DNA from 2 places in the Bacillus thuringiensis genome. Region 1 is predicted to be linked to the other one. Evidence: riboswitches for the same ligand, from Rfam matches in the RefSeq annotation. Region 1 holds a riboswitch; the other holds the start of a gene.

Region 1 (7,982 bases):
ATCGTCGTTATACCCAATATATCTGCCACCTCTTGATCATCACACCCAATAATCGTAATATCCTCCGGAATACGAATTCCTTGTTTTTTTGCTTCTGTAACCATCCCCGCTGCAATATGGTTACAAGATACAAGGAACGCCGTCGGTTTTACTGACATATGAGCCCATTCTCTAATTACATTACGTCCATCTTCCACTGTAAAACAACCCTCAAATTTCCAGGTCTCTAACGGTGTTACGATACTCTGTTGAAGCGAATCTTCATACGCCTTCTTTCGTCTTTGGCTATTAACACTATTACTTCTTCCAATACAATATCCAATACGTGTATGACCGGCATCTATTAAGCTTTTCATCCCATGTGAAAATACTTTGTAGTAATCAATATGGACACTTGAAATGCACTTCGAATCTATTTCTTCACACATAACAATCGGGCCGAATTTCGTATATTCTTCAAGCTTCTCCTTACTATTTGCCCGAGAACAAATAATAACCCCATCAAGCTTTTTCATTTTTAACATATTTAAAATTTCTAGTTCTCTTTCCTCGCTATAATTCGTCTGGCAAAGCATCATATTATAATTATTCTTTGCTGTTTCTTTTGATATTCCCTCGATAATAGCGCTATAATATTGATCATTTACGTGTGGCAATAAAACGCCAATTACATTCGTTTTTCCTTTCACTAAATGAATTGCATTCACGTTTTGCGTATAATTTAATTCTTCTATAATCGCTAAAATTTCTTTTCGTTTCTGTTCATTTACATACGGATGATTATTTAGTACACGTGAAACAGTTGAAACAGATACTCCAGCAAGTTCAGCAATCTTTCTTATATTTGTCATCTCATTTTCCCCTTCTCACAAAAATTCTCCCTTGACCTGGTAAGCTTTCCACAATATATCCTTTCCTAGCAAATACATTTAGAAAGGATATACAACTATGCTTCGATTCAAATTAGAATATATATTTTTCATTAGCGGTTTACTCATTCTTGCCATCGGTATTAATATGATGACGACAATTACTTCCTTTGGACTTAGTCCTTATGATTCCTTCTTTATTGCACTATATCAAAATTTTGGGATAAGTATTGGTTTTTGGATTTTCATGATTAACTTTGCCTTTACACTTATCGTACTCTTTTGGAATAAAAAACAAATTACAATCGGGACAATTGTAACGATGGTTCTTATTTCTCTTTTTGTTGATTGGATTGGTTCCATTACAACTATTATGGACGCTATCCGCTCTCTTCCAAAATATATAACACTTATTTGCGGAAATCTATTCGTTGGAGCTGGAATTGGTCTTTACGTCTCTACAAACCTTTGCGCAGCGCCTCAAGAAGCTTTCGTTTTAACGGTTGCTGAAAAGAAAAAATGGACGTTTAGAAGAACAGAGATTTCATTAGCCTTTTTATTTTTAACGTTAAGCTTTTTATTAGATGGACCTATCTATTTTGGAACAATCATCTTATCCTTTACAACAGGCTGGATTATCCAAGCATTTATTCAAGTTGGTACGCAGATTTTAAATAGAAAAGAGCCTATTAAGCAAGCTGCTTAATAGGCTCTTTCTGTTTTATGGTAAGAGATACTACTTAGCATCCCCTTCAATTCGATAGTTCGCTTTCAAACAATCTATTTCTTCATACCCTTGCAACGTATGTAGAATATAATCATAATCAGCAAGCGACGCACGATGCGTTACAATTACAATTTCAGCCTTTCCTTTCTCTTCAAGCGGCATTTGAATAATTTTCTCAAAACTAACTCCGCGCTCAGAGAACAATGAAGTAATTTTTGCAAATACACCAATTTCGTCTTTTACATGAAGTCTTAAAAACTTTTTCACGACAATTTCGTCTGGCTCTTTTAATACTTTTTGATATTGCGGGACTACAGCACTATTTCCTGTTACCCCTAATCTAATATTTTGCATTACAGCAACTAGATCAGAAACAACAGCCGTCGCTGTCGGTAAACTTCCTGCACCTGGTCCATAAAACATCGTTTCTCCAACCGCTTCACCATACACATACACAGCGTTATATTCATTTTGTACCGCCGCAAGAGGATGTGTATTTGGCAGTAAAGTTGGTTCAACCGTAACCTCCAATTTTTCACCATCTCGTTTTGCAAGACCGATTAATTTAATTGTATAACCTAAGCTCTTACTGTATTCAATATCTTCCTCTGTAATAGAGGTAATTCCTTTTACTTTCACATCTCCAAGCTCTACATTTGTAGAGAAACCGAGAGTAGCTAAAATCGTCATTTTTCTTGCTGCATCTAAACCTTCTACGTCTGATGTTGGATCTGCTTCTGCAAATCCAAGTTGTTGGGCTTCTTTTAACACGTCGTTATATGCTCTCCCTTCGTCTGACATTTTCGTCAAAATAAAATTTGTCGTTCCATTTACAATTCCCATTACTTTCGTAATAAGATCTGAAGAAAGTCCTTCTACGATACTGCGTAAAATTGGAATTCCCCCTGCCACACTCGCCTCATAGAATAAATCAGCCTTATTATCTTTTGCTATCGCTAATAATTCAGCTCCATGTAATGCCATTAAGTCTTTATTTGCAGTTACAACATGCTTTCCGCTTTTTAAGGCTTGTAAAATATATGATTTTGCATCATCAATGCCACCCATCACTTCGATGACAACATCAATATTTGGATTATCTAAAATTTCATTTGCATCTTGTGTTAATAGAGTAGAAGGTACCTCTACCTCTCTCTCTTTCTCAATGTTTTGCACTAATACTTTCGTTACCTTCACTGGACAACCTACTTGGTGTATGAGTCGTTCTTGATGATCCGTAATAATACGAACCACACCACTGCCAACTGTCCCAAGACCTAATAACCCAACTTGAATTTCTTTCATAGTACTGTCCACCCCTCAAAAATTGTGTTTAGATGAAATTATATGAGTAAAAAATCTGAAAAACAATGTATTTTGAACATTCGGAAAAATATAAGTTAATCTTTACAAGGAAAACGTTGCCACGTGTTACACAATCTTTCTTTACAATATATAAGGGGTTTCTTGATACACGTAATAATTCAACCAATTAGAAAACAATAAATTCCCATGACTCCTCCACCTAACAAGCGGCTTTTCATCTGGATTATTATGTTTAAAATAGTTTTTTGGCACATCAATATTTAATCCCTTGTCACGATCTCGTTCGTATTCTTGTTTTAACGTCTCACAACTATATTCGCTATGTCCAAGGGCAAAAACTTGCCTTCCTTCTTGCCCAATAACAAGGTGAACACCTGCTTCTTCAGAGTTTGCTAACAATGTTAATTCTTTCACTTCTCTAATATCATTCTCTCGTACTTCTGTATGACGAGAATGCGGAGCAAAAAACAATTCATCAAATCCTTGTAACAATTTCACATGTTGCTCGCAAACCTCATGTTCAAATACACCGAACATTTTTTCCTTAAGGGGATACTTTGGAACACCATAATGATAGTACAAGCCAGCCTGTGCCCCCCAGCAAATATGGAGCGTAGATGTTACATTCGTTTTTGAATACTCCATAATACGTTTAAGCTCTTCCCAATAATCTACTTCTTCAAAAGAAAGAGTTTCAACTGGTGCTCCTGTAATAATGAGCCCATCAAATTTTTCATTTTCAATATCACGAAACGTTTTATAAAAGCTCGTTAAATGGTCCTGCGCTACATTACGAGACAGATGTGATTCCATATGAAGTAAATGAACATCTAATTGCAACGGTGTGTTTCCAATTAAGCGAAGTAATTGCGCCTCTGTGTCTTGCTTCGTTGGCATTAAATTTAATATAGCAATTTTTAAAGCGCGTATATCTTGTGTTTCTGCTCGCTCCTTCGTCATTACAAAAATATTTTCTTTTTGCAACACTTTGCGAGCCGGTAAATCTTTATCAATTATGATCGGCATGTGTTTTGCCTCCAACTAGAGCTGCTTCCAAATCTGCAATAATATCAGAAACATCTTCTATACCAACCGATAAACGAATTAAATCAGATGTAACACCAGCTAAACGCTGATCTTCAGCACTTAATTGTCTATGCGTCGTACTAGCAGGATGTATAACGCAAGTTCGTGCATCAGCTACGTGTGTTACGAGAGTTGCTAGTTTTACATTTGCGATAAATTCTTTTGCTGCTTCTAATCCCCCTTTAATCCCAAATGTTAAAACCCCACTAGCACCTTTTTTCAAATACTTTTGTGCTAACGAGTAATTTTCATTACTATCTAATCCCGGATAATTCACCCATTCAATACGTTCATGATTAGCAAGCCACTTAGCAACCGCGAGAGCATTTTCGCTATGACGCTCCATTCGTAAATGTAAAGTCTCTAAGCCAATATTGCTAATATATGCATTGAATGGGCTCATACAATTCCCATAATCTCTTAATAGCTGAACACGTGCTTTCACAATATACGCTGCTGCACCAAAGTTTTGAACGTAACTTACACCGTGATAACTTGGATCTGGTTCAACAAGCTCAGGATATTTTCCATTTGTCCAATCAAAGTTTCCACCGTCAATTACAATACCGCCTAAGGAGCTCGCATGCCCATCGATATATTTCGTCGTAGAATGAACAATAATATTCGCCCCATGTTCAAACGCTTGGCATAAATAAGGAGTTGCTAATGTATTATCAACGATAAAAGGTACCTCTAATTCTTTAGCGGCAGCTGAAAATTCTTTGAAATTTAAAACGTTCATCGCTGGATTTCCTAATGATTCTGCATAAATGAGTTTCGTCTTGTCATTAGCAAGTGCCGCAATTTCATCTGCCGTTAAATTTGGATTAAAGAACGTAACATCAATGCCAAGTTTACGCAAACTCACTCCAAATAAATTAAACGTTCCCCCGTAAACCGTTGAAGAGCAAAGCAAATGGTCTCCACTACTACAAATATTTAAAACTGCGAGCATAATGGCTGCTTGCCCAGAAGCCGTTGCAACAGCTCCTACACCGCCTTCTAAATCTGATAACTTCTGCTCAAATGCGGCTAGAGTAGGGTTTCCAATACGCGTATAAATATATCCTTCTGCCTCTAAGTTAAATAGGGCTGCTAAATCATCTGAAGTATCGTATTTATACGTTGTACTTTGATAAAGTGGTAAAACACGTGGTTCACCATTCTTTGGCGTATAGCCACCTTGCACACAAATCGTTCCTTTTCCCCATGATTCTCCCATCTCTCATTCTCCTTTCTTTTATACAAAATAAAAAACTGCCCCTTTCCTGAAAACAAGAAAGGAGCAGTTTGAAAACACGCTCTAAAGGCTCTTTCTTATCTCTCAGGATTACTACCTGCAGGATTTGGCACAATTCCGTTATACGGCTGTTGCCAAGGTTTCATCGGGCCTGTCCCTCCACCTTTTCTTGATAAGACTATGCAATTACCGTTGATTTTATAGCAATAATTTCCTAATGTCAAACTGTTTTTCTGAATGTTCTAAAATAAACGTTAACAATTTCATATAAAGCAACAAAAGAAATATATTCTAATCTATTTCAAAAAAGACCTTTAAAAACCTCAAATCAGTCTATAAAATTAAATAAGTAATTTAACCTATAAATTCAAATTCTCCAAAATTTAGCCTACATGTTGAATAGGCGATCCTCTCAAAAAGATACTATATATATTCAATCCATTTTCCACTAGTATATTTCACTTTTTTCCCTACTAAGATTTACATAACGGAGGTATAACATGACAGATAAAAAAGATATGCAGTACATACTTGCTCTATATGGCATTCTTCTAGGATCTATAGTAGGAGCTACAGTTTGGTTATTTTTAGTCACAATAAATATTGGAATCCACTTTATTTGGGGATACTTGCCTGAAGTTCTCTCTTTTCCCTCTTATTACACCCTTTGCGTAACAATAATTGGCGGGGTCCTCGTTGGTCTATCACAAAAATATTTCGGTACATACCCACGCCTTATGCCTGAAGTGATGACTGAATATAAAAAAACTGGTCGCATCGAATATCGCTTTGTCCATCGGGCTACTTTAACCGCGATTATTGTTTTAATTTTCGGTGCTAGTCTTGGTCCAGAAGCCGCACTAGTTGGAATTATAGGCGGACTTTGCACATGGGTAGGGGATCGCTTTAAATTTGCCTTGAAGGGTATGGATGAGCTAACCGAGATCGGAATTGGCGCTACTTTAAGTGTCATTTTCAACGCACCATTATTCGGTTATTTAGCACCGAATGAAAATGAGGGAGAACAAATTGCTGCTTTTTCTAAAGGAAAAAAGGCGATTGTATACTTAGCTACTACCTTCGCAGGTTTTTCTGTTTATTTACTACTGAGTAAACTCGATAATCGTGGATCCTTTATTGTTGATTTCGGGGAAGGTTCACTTTCTTTCAATGAATGGATCGCATTTCTTCCATTTGCTAGTATCGGTGCTATAGTTGGTTTCTTTTATTTCAAGTTAGAATTCACATTAGAGAAGTTAATTCACCCTTTTAGAGAATACAAGCTGACACTCGGAATTCTCGGTGGTATTTTATTAGGAATTGCAGGAACTTTTCTTCCATACACATTATTTTCAGGGGAACATCAATTAAAAGAATTAGTTGTTGAATGGAGCCATTTATCTTTTTGGATACTACTTCTTTCAGGGATTTTAAAGTTGTGCATTACTGCCGTTTGTTTGAACACAGGGTGGCGAGGTGGACATATCTTCCCAATTATATTTTCTGGGTCAAGTATCGGATACGCTGTAGCATCTATTCTTCCTATAGATCCAGTAGCATCTGTTGCCATCGTAACGGCAGCAATTTCGAGCTATGCGTTACGAAAGCCAATAGCTATAACATTACTATTACTTATGTTTTTCCCGCTTAATTTGCTATTGCCAATGCTTGGTGCAGCTGCTATCGGGAATGCCTTTCCACTTCCAAAACATAACGAAACTACAAATTAATCAAAATAGGCAGTGGGGACGAAAGCTCCACTGCCTATTTTTTTATTACACGCGCTGCTTTAATAACGCTTCTAACTCTTCAAAATTATGCACTTCATATGTCGGTATAATTCCACTATCATTTAATTTACTTTCTGGGTTAAACCAACAAGTATCAATTCCCGCTACATATCCACCTTTAATATCGGCGCTTAATGAATCTCCAATAATCAGCCCTTCTTCAGGTGCAAAGTTAGGAATCCGTTCAAAAACATAATCAAAATACTCTTTCATCGGCTTTTGAAAACCTGTATCTTCAGAAACAAAAACATCTTTAAACAATGAATGTAGCCCTGCATTACGCAAACGTTTATCTTGCGTCTTAGAAACACCATTTGTCACTATATACAACTCATACTCCCCTTGAATTTGATTTATAAATTCAAACGCACCTTGCATGAGTTGATTTCCTTCTTCTAAGTAGCTTCGATAATTATTTTCGAATAATATACCATCTGCTTCTTCTCCATACTCTTTAAACAACATAGAGAATCGTGTATTTACAACTTCATTGCGTGATAGTTCACCTTTTTCAAAAGCATCCCAAAGGCCTTTATTTATTTTTTTATAACGAGCCTCTATCTCGTCCGTTAAAGGGATCCCCTTCTCTTCAAAAAGCACCCGTAAAGCTACTTTTTCAGCCTTCTGGAAATCTAATAATGTATCATCTACATCAAATAGCAATGTTTTATATTTTTTCATAAATTCATCACACTCTCTTTTCTACAAAAACAAATTTACATCAATCGTATCATTCCTTCTTGTAAAGATAATAGGAGATATCTCATACTATAAATAGGGGTGAAAATATGAAAGTCAGCAAAAATGAGGAAGAAATTTATCAATACATGCGAATCCATCAATTCCATACCCTATTTTCATTTCATGTCTTGCCATATGTAGAGCTACATTCTTTTCAAACGAAAGAGATGATATGTAGCGAAGGAAATGCTCTCCCTTATCTC
Region 2 (7,982 bases), 410 kb from region 1:
TTTCACGCCGTCTTTCATTAAATACTTTTGTAGTAGTTCAGCATGCTCTGTTGCAGCTGTTACGATATCTGTGAAAATAACACCTTTGTCTTTTGCTTCGTCTGCTAAAGAAACGAACGCAGTTGTACCAGTACGTTGCACTAATACGCTGTTATTTTCATCGATTAAGTTTTTCACTGCTTCTGGAAGCTCTGTTAAAGAACTTACAGGCTCTTGCTTAGCAGCGTCGCCTTTTCCGATAAAGTCCCATTTTTCAATTTTCGTTTTATCAGGCGTTGGCATTGGAAGTTCTGTTGCTTGTGCAAGAGCTTGTAAGCGGAACTCAGTCAACCAAGCAGCTTCGTTTACTTCGCTTGCGCGTTGACGGATTGTTTCTTGATCGAAAGGTAATGTACCGATTGTCATGTTTATGCTCCTCTCTTACGCTTCTTGCTCTGTTGTTTCGTCTTCAATACCTAATTCTTTTTTAATCCAGTCGTAACCTTCAGCTTCTAGACGTTGTGCAAGCTCAGGGCCACCAGATTTAACGATACGACCGTTCATCATAACGTGAACGAAGTCTGGAGTGATGTAGTTTAATAAACGTTGGTAATGCGTAATCATTAGGCAACCGAACTCTTCGCCGCGCATTTGGTTAATACCTTTAGATACAACTTTTAATGCATCGATATCAAGACCTGAGTCGATTTCATCTAAGATTGCGATTTTTGGCTCAATCATCATTAATTGAAGAATTTCGTTACGTTTTTTCTCTCCACCAGAGAAACCTTCGTTTAAGTAACGTTGTGCCATTTCTGGATCCATTTCTAGGAATTCCATGTTTTTATCTAATGTACGGATAAATTTCATAAGAGAAATTTCATCGCCTTCTTCACGACGTGCGTTAATTGCAGAACGTAAGAAGTCAGCGTTTGTTACTCCGCTAATTTCACTTGGATATTGCATTGCTAGGAATAGACCTGCTTGTGCGCGCTCGTCTACTTCCATTTCTAATACATCTTCACCGTCGATGATGATGCTACCTTCTGTTACTTCATACTTTGGGTGACCCATAATCGCAGAAGATAAAGTTGATTTACCTGTTCCGTTAGGTCCCATAATTGCGTGGATTTCTCCACCTTTTACTTCAAGGTTTACACCTTTTAAAATTTCTTTGCCATCAATTGATACGTGTAAGTCTTTAACCGTTAATGTAGAACCAGCCATCTCAATACCTCCATTAATCCTATATATACATTTTAAAAATTCCTAAAACGTTCATATTCTCATTTTATTCTCATTCTAATCTTATATCAAATAAAATGATATCGCAAACGACGAAAAAAAGTAACAATTTTTTCACAAATGTATATAAGTATTTCCCTTGCATCCTTATATGATACACCTTTCTTCTTATTTATATAAAGAAAAAAGGACTGGTAATTTTCCAGTCCTTTCCTCATATTTATTCACTTACCGGAAGTACAGCACCTTTATATTCTTTATTAATAAAGTCTTGAATTTCTTTTGAATGCAGTACTTCTACTAATTCTTTAATTTCTTTTTTCTTCTCGTCACCTTTACGAACTGCAATAATATTTGCGTACGGAGAGTCTGATCCTTCAATCGCAATTGCATCCTTTGTTGGATTTAACTTCGCATCAATTGCATAGTTCGAATTAATGAATAAAGCATCTCCCTCATTATTTTCATACAACTTCGGTGAAAGTCCAGGTTCAACATCTGTTTTAAATTTTAAGTTTTTCGGATTTTCGACTACATCTTTTACTGTCGCCTTAACCACATCTACACCATCTTTAAGCTTAATCACGCCGCCTTTTTGTAACAATGCTAACATACGGCCACGCTCCGCTACGTTATTACTCATAATCACTGTCCCGCCATCTGGTAAGTCTTTTAAGCTTTTATATTTCTTAGAATAAATGCCCATTGGCTCTAAATGGATTTTTCCTGCGTTTACAATTTTATATCCTTTTTCTTGGATTTCTTTATCTAAGTAAGGAATGTGTTGGAAGTAGTTCGCATCAATTTCCTTATCCGCTAACGCTTTATTCGGCAACACATAATCTTGGAATTTTTTAATTTCTAATTTAATACCCTTTTTCTCTAATATCGGCTGTGCCTTTTCTAAAATAACAGCGTGCGGCACGTTAGAAGCTCCAACAACAAGCTTATTCTCCTCTTTCCCTCCGCAAGCAGCTAATGTAAATACAGACAGCGCTGTAACAACTGACAATAGAATCTTTTTCATATGATGTCCCCTTCTCCCCAATAGTTATGTAGTTATGAAAAAGAGCTGGCATCAGACCAGCCCTTTTCAGCAATTATTCTTTTACAGGAACAACTGCCCCTTTATATTCTTTATTAATGAAGTCTTCAATCTCTTTAGAATGTAATACTTCCACAAGAGCTTTAATCTCTTTCTTATCTTTATCGCCTTTACGAACAGCTACTATGTTTGCGTACGGTGAATCATTTCCTTCAATTGCAATTGCATCTTTTTCCGGATTTAACTTTGCATCAATTGCATAGTTAGAGTTAATTAAAACAGCATCGCCTTCTTTATTGTTATACACTTGTGGCAATAAACCAGGCTCGATATCCGTTTTGAATTTTAGATTTTTCGGATTATCTGCAATATCTTTTGGAGTTGCTTTAACTGGATCTACTCCGTCTTTAATTTTTAAAATGCCTTCTTTTTGTAAAATCGCTAAACCACGTCCATGGTCAGCAACTGAATTACTCATAATAATTGTTGCACCGTCTGGAAGCTCTTTTAAGCTCTTATATTTTTGAGAATATACACCAATCGGTTCTAAATGAATTTTTCCTGCTATTTCAAAATCATATTTTTTATCTTTAATTTCTTTTTCTAAATACGGAATGTGCTGGAAGTAGTTTGCATCTAAATCTTTATCCGCTAACGATTTATTTGGTAATACGTAGTCTTGGAATTTTTTAATTTCTAACTCGATTCCTTTTTTCTCAAGTAACGGTTTTGCCTTTTCTAAAATAACAGCGTGAGGTACGTTAGAAGCACCAACAACAAGTTTCTTTTCATCTTTATCTTTCCCGCCACAAGCAGCTAAACCAAAAATTGAAGTTGAAATAAGTGCCGTAAGTAATAATTTTTTCATTTGAAACATCCTCCCGTTTTTTATTATCGTTTATCTATTCGAGTCGTTAAACTATCACCAATCCACTGAATTAAAAATACAACTAGTAATACACAAATTGTCGCAACAATTGTTACATCGTTATTCCCTCTCTGGAATCCTTCTAAGTAAGCAAGTGTCCCAAGGCCACCAGCACCAACAACTCCCGCCATTGCTGTATAGCCTACTAAAGCAATTGTCGTAACCGTAATACCAGATACTAATGCTGGTAACGATTCTGGAATCAATACTTTTAAAATAATTGTGCTTGTTTTTGCTCCCATTGCTTTTGAAGCTTCAATTACACCTTTATCAATTTCGCGAAGTGCGATTTCAACCATTCTCGCGTAGAATGGTGCCGCTCCAATAATTAAAGCCGGCAGCGCTGCACTTGCTCCAAGAATTGTTCCAAGAAGAATCTTTGTGAATGGGATTAATAAAATAATTAAAATGATGAACGGTATAGAACGGAATATATTTACGAATGCTCCAATCACCGTATTAATTGATTTGTTTTCCCATAAATTATCTTTTGCTGTCATGAAAAGTAACAATCCTAAAATTAGTCCTAAAACAAATGTCGCAAGAGCTGCGATTGCCGTCATATATAACGTTTCACCAGTTGCTTCTAACATTTGATTCCAATCAACATTTGCGAGTAACTTATCCATGTGCAATCACCTCCAGCTCTACTTGATTTTGATGAATTCCTTCTATTGCTTGCTGGATCGCTGTTTCCTCACCATTTAAATGAACAACTAAACTACCGTAAGAACCGTTATTCGTTTGTGCGATATTTCCTTGCAAAATGCTAACTTCTATATCACTACGTTGCATTAATCGTTGAAGCACCGGTCTTTCTACAGCCTCACCGATAAACTGCAAACGAATCACTTTTCCATCTGGATATTTTTCAATTAAACTTTCAATCGTTTCATTTGTATCTTCAGAATCTGTTAACTGCTGTACAAATCGTTTCGTAATATCTTGCTTCGGATTACGGAATACATCAAGTACTGGACCCGTTTCTACAATCTTTCCTCTCTCCATTACCGCCACTCGATTACAAATCTTTCGAATTACGTGCATCTCATGTGTAATGAGTACAATTGTTAAACCAAGGCGCTTATTAATGTCTAATAGTAAATCCAAAATTTGATCTGTCGTTTCTGGATCAAGAGCCGACGTTGCTTCATCACATAAAAGTACTTGTGGGTTGTTAGCTAATGCTCTTGCAATCCCAACGCGTTGTTTTTGTCCCCCGCTCAGCTGAGATGGGTACGCGTCTCCTCTTCCTTCTAATCCAACAAGATGAATTAATTCATCAACACGTTTTCTTCTCTTCGTTTTATCAACACCTGCAATTTCAAGTGGAAACTCTATATTTTCACGTACAGTTCGTGACCAAAGTAAGTTAAAGTGCTGAAAAATCATTCCGATTTCTTGCCTTGCCTTACGAAGTTCACTTCCTGTAATTGCTGATATAACACGATTCGCAATTGTAATTTGGCCAGAAGTCGGTTTCTCTAACTGATTAAACAATCTGATTAAAGAACTTTTCCCAGCGCCGCTATATCCGATAACACCAAATATTTCGCCTTTTTCTATTTTTAAATTGGCGTTATCTACAGCAGTGACATCACCGCTTTTCGCCTTATATATTTTCCTTACATTCTCTAATAGAATCATGATGTTCACCCCTTTTTTGTTTAGATAGACTCCGCATTTTTTTATTTTTGATGCGTGTAGTCCACCGCTATCACTACTTTTATTATTTGAATGTCCTCCACATTCAAACAATAAAAAAACCTTTCCGCTTTAGAGAAGCAGAAAGGTTTATATGCGTATATAACAACATTATCCCTCTCTCTCATCTCTCAAAGCATTCGCTTTGCAGGAATTGGCACCATTTCAACATAAGTTGACGGTTGCCGGGCTTCACAGGGCACAGTCCCTCCACCTCTCTTGATAAGAGAAATCAGATTCAATTTTCGTCTGATTTGAAATTTATGAAATTGTCTATATTTTATGACTTGAATTGTATCAATATACACTTACCATGTCAACAGAAATTTTCGTAAAAAATGAAACTTCAGAATTTTAAGCACCTACTGACATCGGTTTACATATATGAAACATTGATTCAACTAATAACATCGTTCGGTACGTTCCCGAATATTGTACACGCCCATCGTTCATTAACATTTGCAATCGTACATTTCCATTCACCAATTGCTCTATATCTTTTTCATCTAAGCAAATGATTTGTTCCGTTCCTCTTTCCTCATGTAGCAGCTCTATATAATCTCTTGAAATTTGTAACGAACAACTTTCATCTCTAAAACGGAAATTAACAGTTTTTTCCTCTCGTCTTAAAAGCGGTTCTAAATGATATTGACCATTAGCGTAATTTACAAATGATTGAAGCAAAGAATATAATCTCACCCTAAATCACATCCTTCATATCACTTTCTATTACATACCATTCCCTCTCACTAAAGAGCAATCCTGTTATTTTCGCTCGACAAATACTGTATCCATCCTGCATCTCGACATATTTCCCAAGAAATATGTCGAGGCGGCAAAAATTTTGCCGCCTACTTTAATTCCGTATATAAATATTCAACCGAATGAAATGCATATATCTTCTTCATCAGTGTCCCATTTTCAAAAACAAGTAAACAAGGTACACTTTCAATCCCATACTCTTTCGCTAAATATGGAGCATAATTTAAATCTAACATCCCAATTTTGAAGCCTTCAATTGTCATCTCAACGACTGTTAACATCTTTTTTGCTAATTGGCATGTTCCACACATTGGAGTATATACATATAACACTGTTTTTTCTTCGTTCTCTATTAGGGCTGTAGCTTCGGCTCCTGTCCAATCAATCACTTCTATCATTCCTTACCGTAAATATTCTGTATAAACGTCAATGTCGGCTCCCCATAATACATTTGCTAAGTGTGTAGATGGCGCAGTTGCCACTTCTCGGTACGAGCGATCAATATAGATATGCTCGGCTTGCGGAAATTCTTTTCGAAATTGTTTCCTTAACTTTTCTCCAGCATCATCAGCATCCACTAGCACATACACTTCCTTATCAAAAAACTGATCAACGAGCTCATCCATTTTCGACAAACCAATTGTACCATTTGTACAAACAATTTCCACTGGTTCACGAATAATAGATTCAATCTTTCTTCTATCTGATGTACCTTCTACAATAATGACTTTTTCTACATAAATCATATGTCATCACCCGATCACCATATACTATATAACCTTGAACTTAGTATATAGTATATTCGTTATTTTCATGTTGTTTCCTGTTTATTTTTGCAAAAGAAAAGCGGAAGCGACTGTTTAGCCCTGTTGGCTAAGGTTCTTCCGTACAGAAGACGCTTTTTTTCTTCCCGTGCGGAAGGTTCTTAGACATGAAGGGCTAGGAGGTGGAGCTAGACAATGAAAAGCGGAAGCGGCTCGTTTAGAACAAGAATGTACCCGAACTCCTTCACTCAAGGCTCTTTTCGCCTCAAGTGAAGGAGTGAAATGCCCAACTTTTTATTCCTTTTGGCTAAAGTTCTTTCGCACAGAAAACGCTTTTTTGTCTTCTTGTGCAGAAGATTCTTAGACGTGAAAAGCTAGACAACGAAAAACAAAAGCGGCTAGACCTGCATAAAGATTAAACAAAAAAGTTTTTTCAAAAAACGTTCTCCTACACGATAATTAGTATATGATTCTACATTCATTATTTTACACAAAATAAAAAAGGACAGCACAAAGGCTGTCCTTTAGTCGACTATAATTAGTCTTGGTTTGTCATTTCTGCATATTTTTCTGCAGTTAATAACTTCTCAACTTGGCTTGCATCAGAAAGTTCAACTTTAACCATCCATGCACCCTCGTATGGAGATTCGTTAACAAGTTCTGGTTGGTCACTTAATTCTTCGTTTACTGCTACAACTTTACCGCTTACAGGTGCGTATAACTCAGAAACTGTTTTAACAGATTCTACGCTTCCGAATGGCTCGTCAGCTTCGATTGTTGCACCTACTTCAGGAAGTTCAACGAATACGATATCGCCTAGCTCACCTTGTGCAAAGTGAGTAATACCGATAACAACTTCATTACCTTCAGTTTTTACCCATTCGTGTTCTTCAGAGTAACGTAAATTATTTGGAATGCTCATGACTGTACCTCCAGTGAATGTATTAATTATGTAAAAATACCTTATTGGTACTTTTTCCACACACTTTCAAACTGCTCTTCGTTAAAACCAAGTGTTACATTCGTTCCATCTGTTACAATTGGACGTTTGATCAACATGCCATCAGATGCTAAAAGCTCATACATTTCGTCTTCGCTTGCATCTTTCAACTTATCTTTTAGACCAAGTTCACGGTAACGCATTCCACTTGTATTAAAGAATTTTTTTAATGGTAATTCACTTTTTTCATGTAAATTACGTAAATCTTCTTTTGATGGTGGATTTTCAACAATATGAATCATCTCATATGCTACATCGTTTGCCTCAAACCATTTCTTTGCCTTTTGACATGTGCCACACTTTGGATATGAATAAAATGTTACTGTCATAAATTCACCTACTTTTTTACTAACCTTTACCTTTATCATATAGAAAACGTTTTATTATTTCAAACCATTATTCGCTAAACTTTTACTTATTTCGTGATAATTTTTAATAATCCTGCGAATTTTTCTTATTTTTCCGCCATTTGTTAAGAAAAAAATAAATATATAAATTTTTTAAAATTCTGCACCAAACATATATCTTAAACAAGCGTTTGATTAATTTCTTATT

What was found. Region 1 has a riboswitch for S-adenosylmethionine ahead of AC241_RS26840 (bifunctional O-acetylhomoserine aminocarboxypropyltransferase/cysteine synthase). Riboswitches for the same ligand answer to the same signal wherever they lie in the genome.
Region 2: linked by a shared signal. The riboswitch ahead of AC241_RS24840 (methionine ABC transporter ATP-binding protein) and the one ahead of AC241_RS26840 (bifunctional O-acetylhomoserine aminocarboxypropyltransferase/cysteine synthase) in region 1 are both predicted to bind S-adenosylmethionine.

What each region holds. Positions count from the first base shown of each region.
Region 1 covers NZ_CP012099.1:5,191,751-5,199,732, forward strand. The annotation lists gene AC241_RS26820 (LacI family DNA-binding transcriptional regulator) at 1-851, opposite strand, end outside; gene AC241_RS26825 (YczE/YyaS/YitT family protein) at 949-1,575, shown strand; gene AC241_RS26830 (homoserine dehydrogenase) at 1,606-2,901, opposite strand; gene metA (homoserine O-acetyltransferase MetA) at 3,043-3,948, opposite strand; gene AC241_RS26840 (bifunctional O-acetylhomoserine aminocarboxypropyltransferase/cysteine synthase) at 3,932-5,230, opposite strand; SAM riboswitch class I at 5,323-5,427, opposite strand; gene AC241_RS26845 (chloride channel protein) at 5,749-6,978, shown strand; gene AC241_RS26850 (YjjG family noncanonical pyrimidine nucleotidase) at 7,024-7,719, opposite strand; gene AC241_RS26855 (transcriptional regulator YeiL) at 7,827-7,982, shown strand, end outside.
Region 2 covers NZ_CP012099.1:4,785,441-4,793,422, forward strand. The annotation lists gene sufD (Fe-S cluster assembly protein SufD) at 1-405, opposite strand, end outside; gene sufC (Fe-S cluster assembly ATPase SufC) at 421-1,206, opposite strand; gene metQ (methionine ABC transporter substrate-binding lipoprotein MetQ) at 1,445-2,251, opposite strand; gene metQ (methionine ABC transporter substrate-binding lipoprotein MetQ) at 2,325-3,137, opposite strand; gene AC241_RS24835 (methionine ABC transporter permease) at 3,161-3,826, opposite strand; gene AC241_RS24840 (methionine ABC transporter ATP-binding protein) at 3,819-4,844, opposite strand; SAM riboswitch class I at 5,023-5,130, opposite strand; gene AC241_RS24845 (hypothetical protein) at 5,256-5,600, opposite strand; gene AC241_RS24850 (thioredoxin family protein) at 5,753-6,061, opposite strand; gene AC241_RS24855 (toprim domain-containing protein) at 6,065-6,409, opposite strand; gene gcvH (glycine cleavage system protein GcvH) at 6,966-7,349, opposite strand; gene AC241_RS24865 (arsenate reductase family protein) at 7,391-7,756, opposite strand.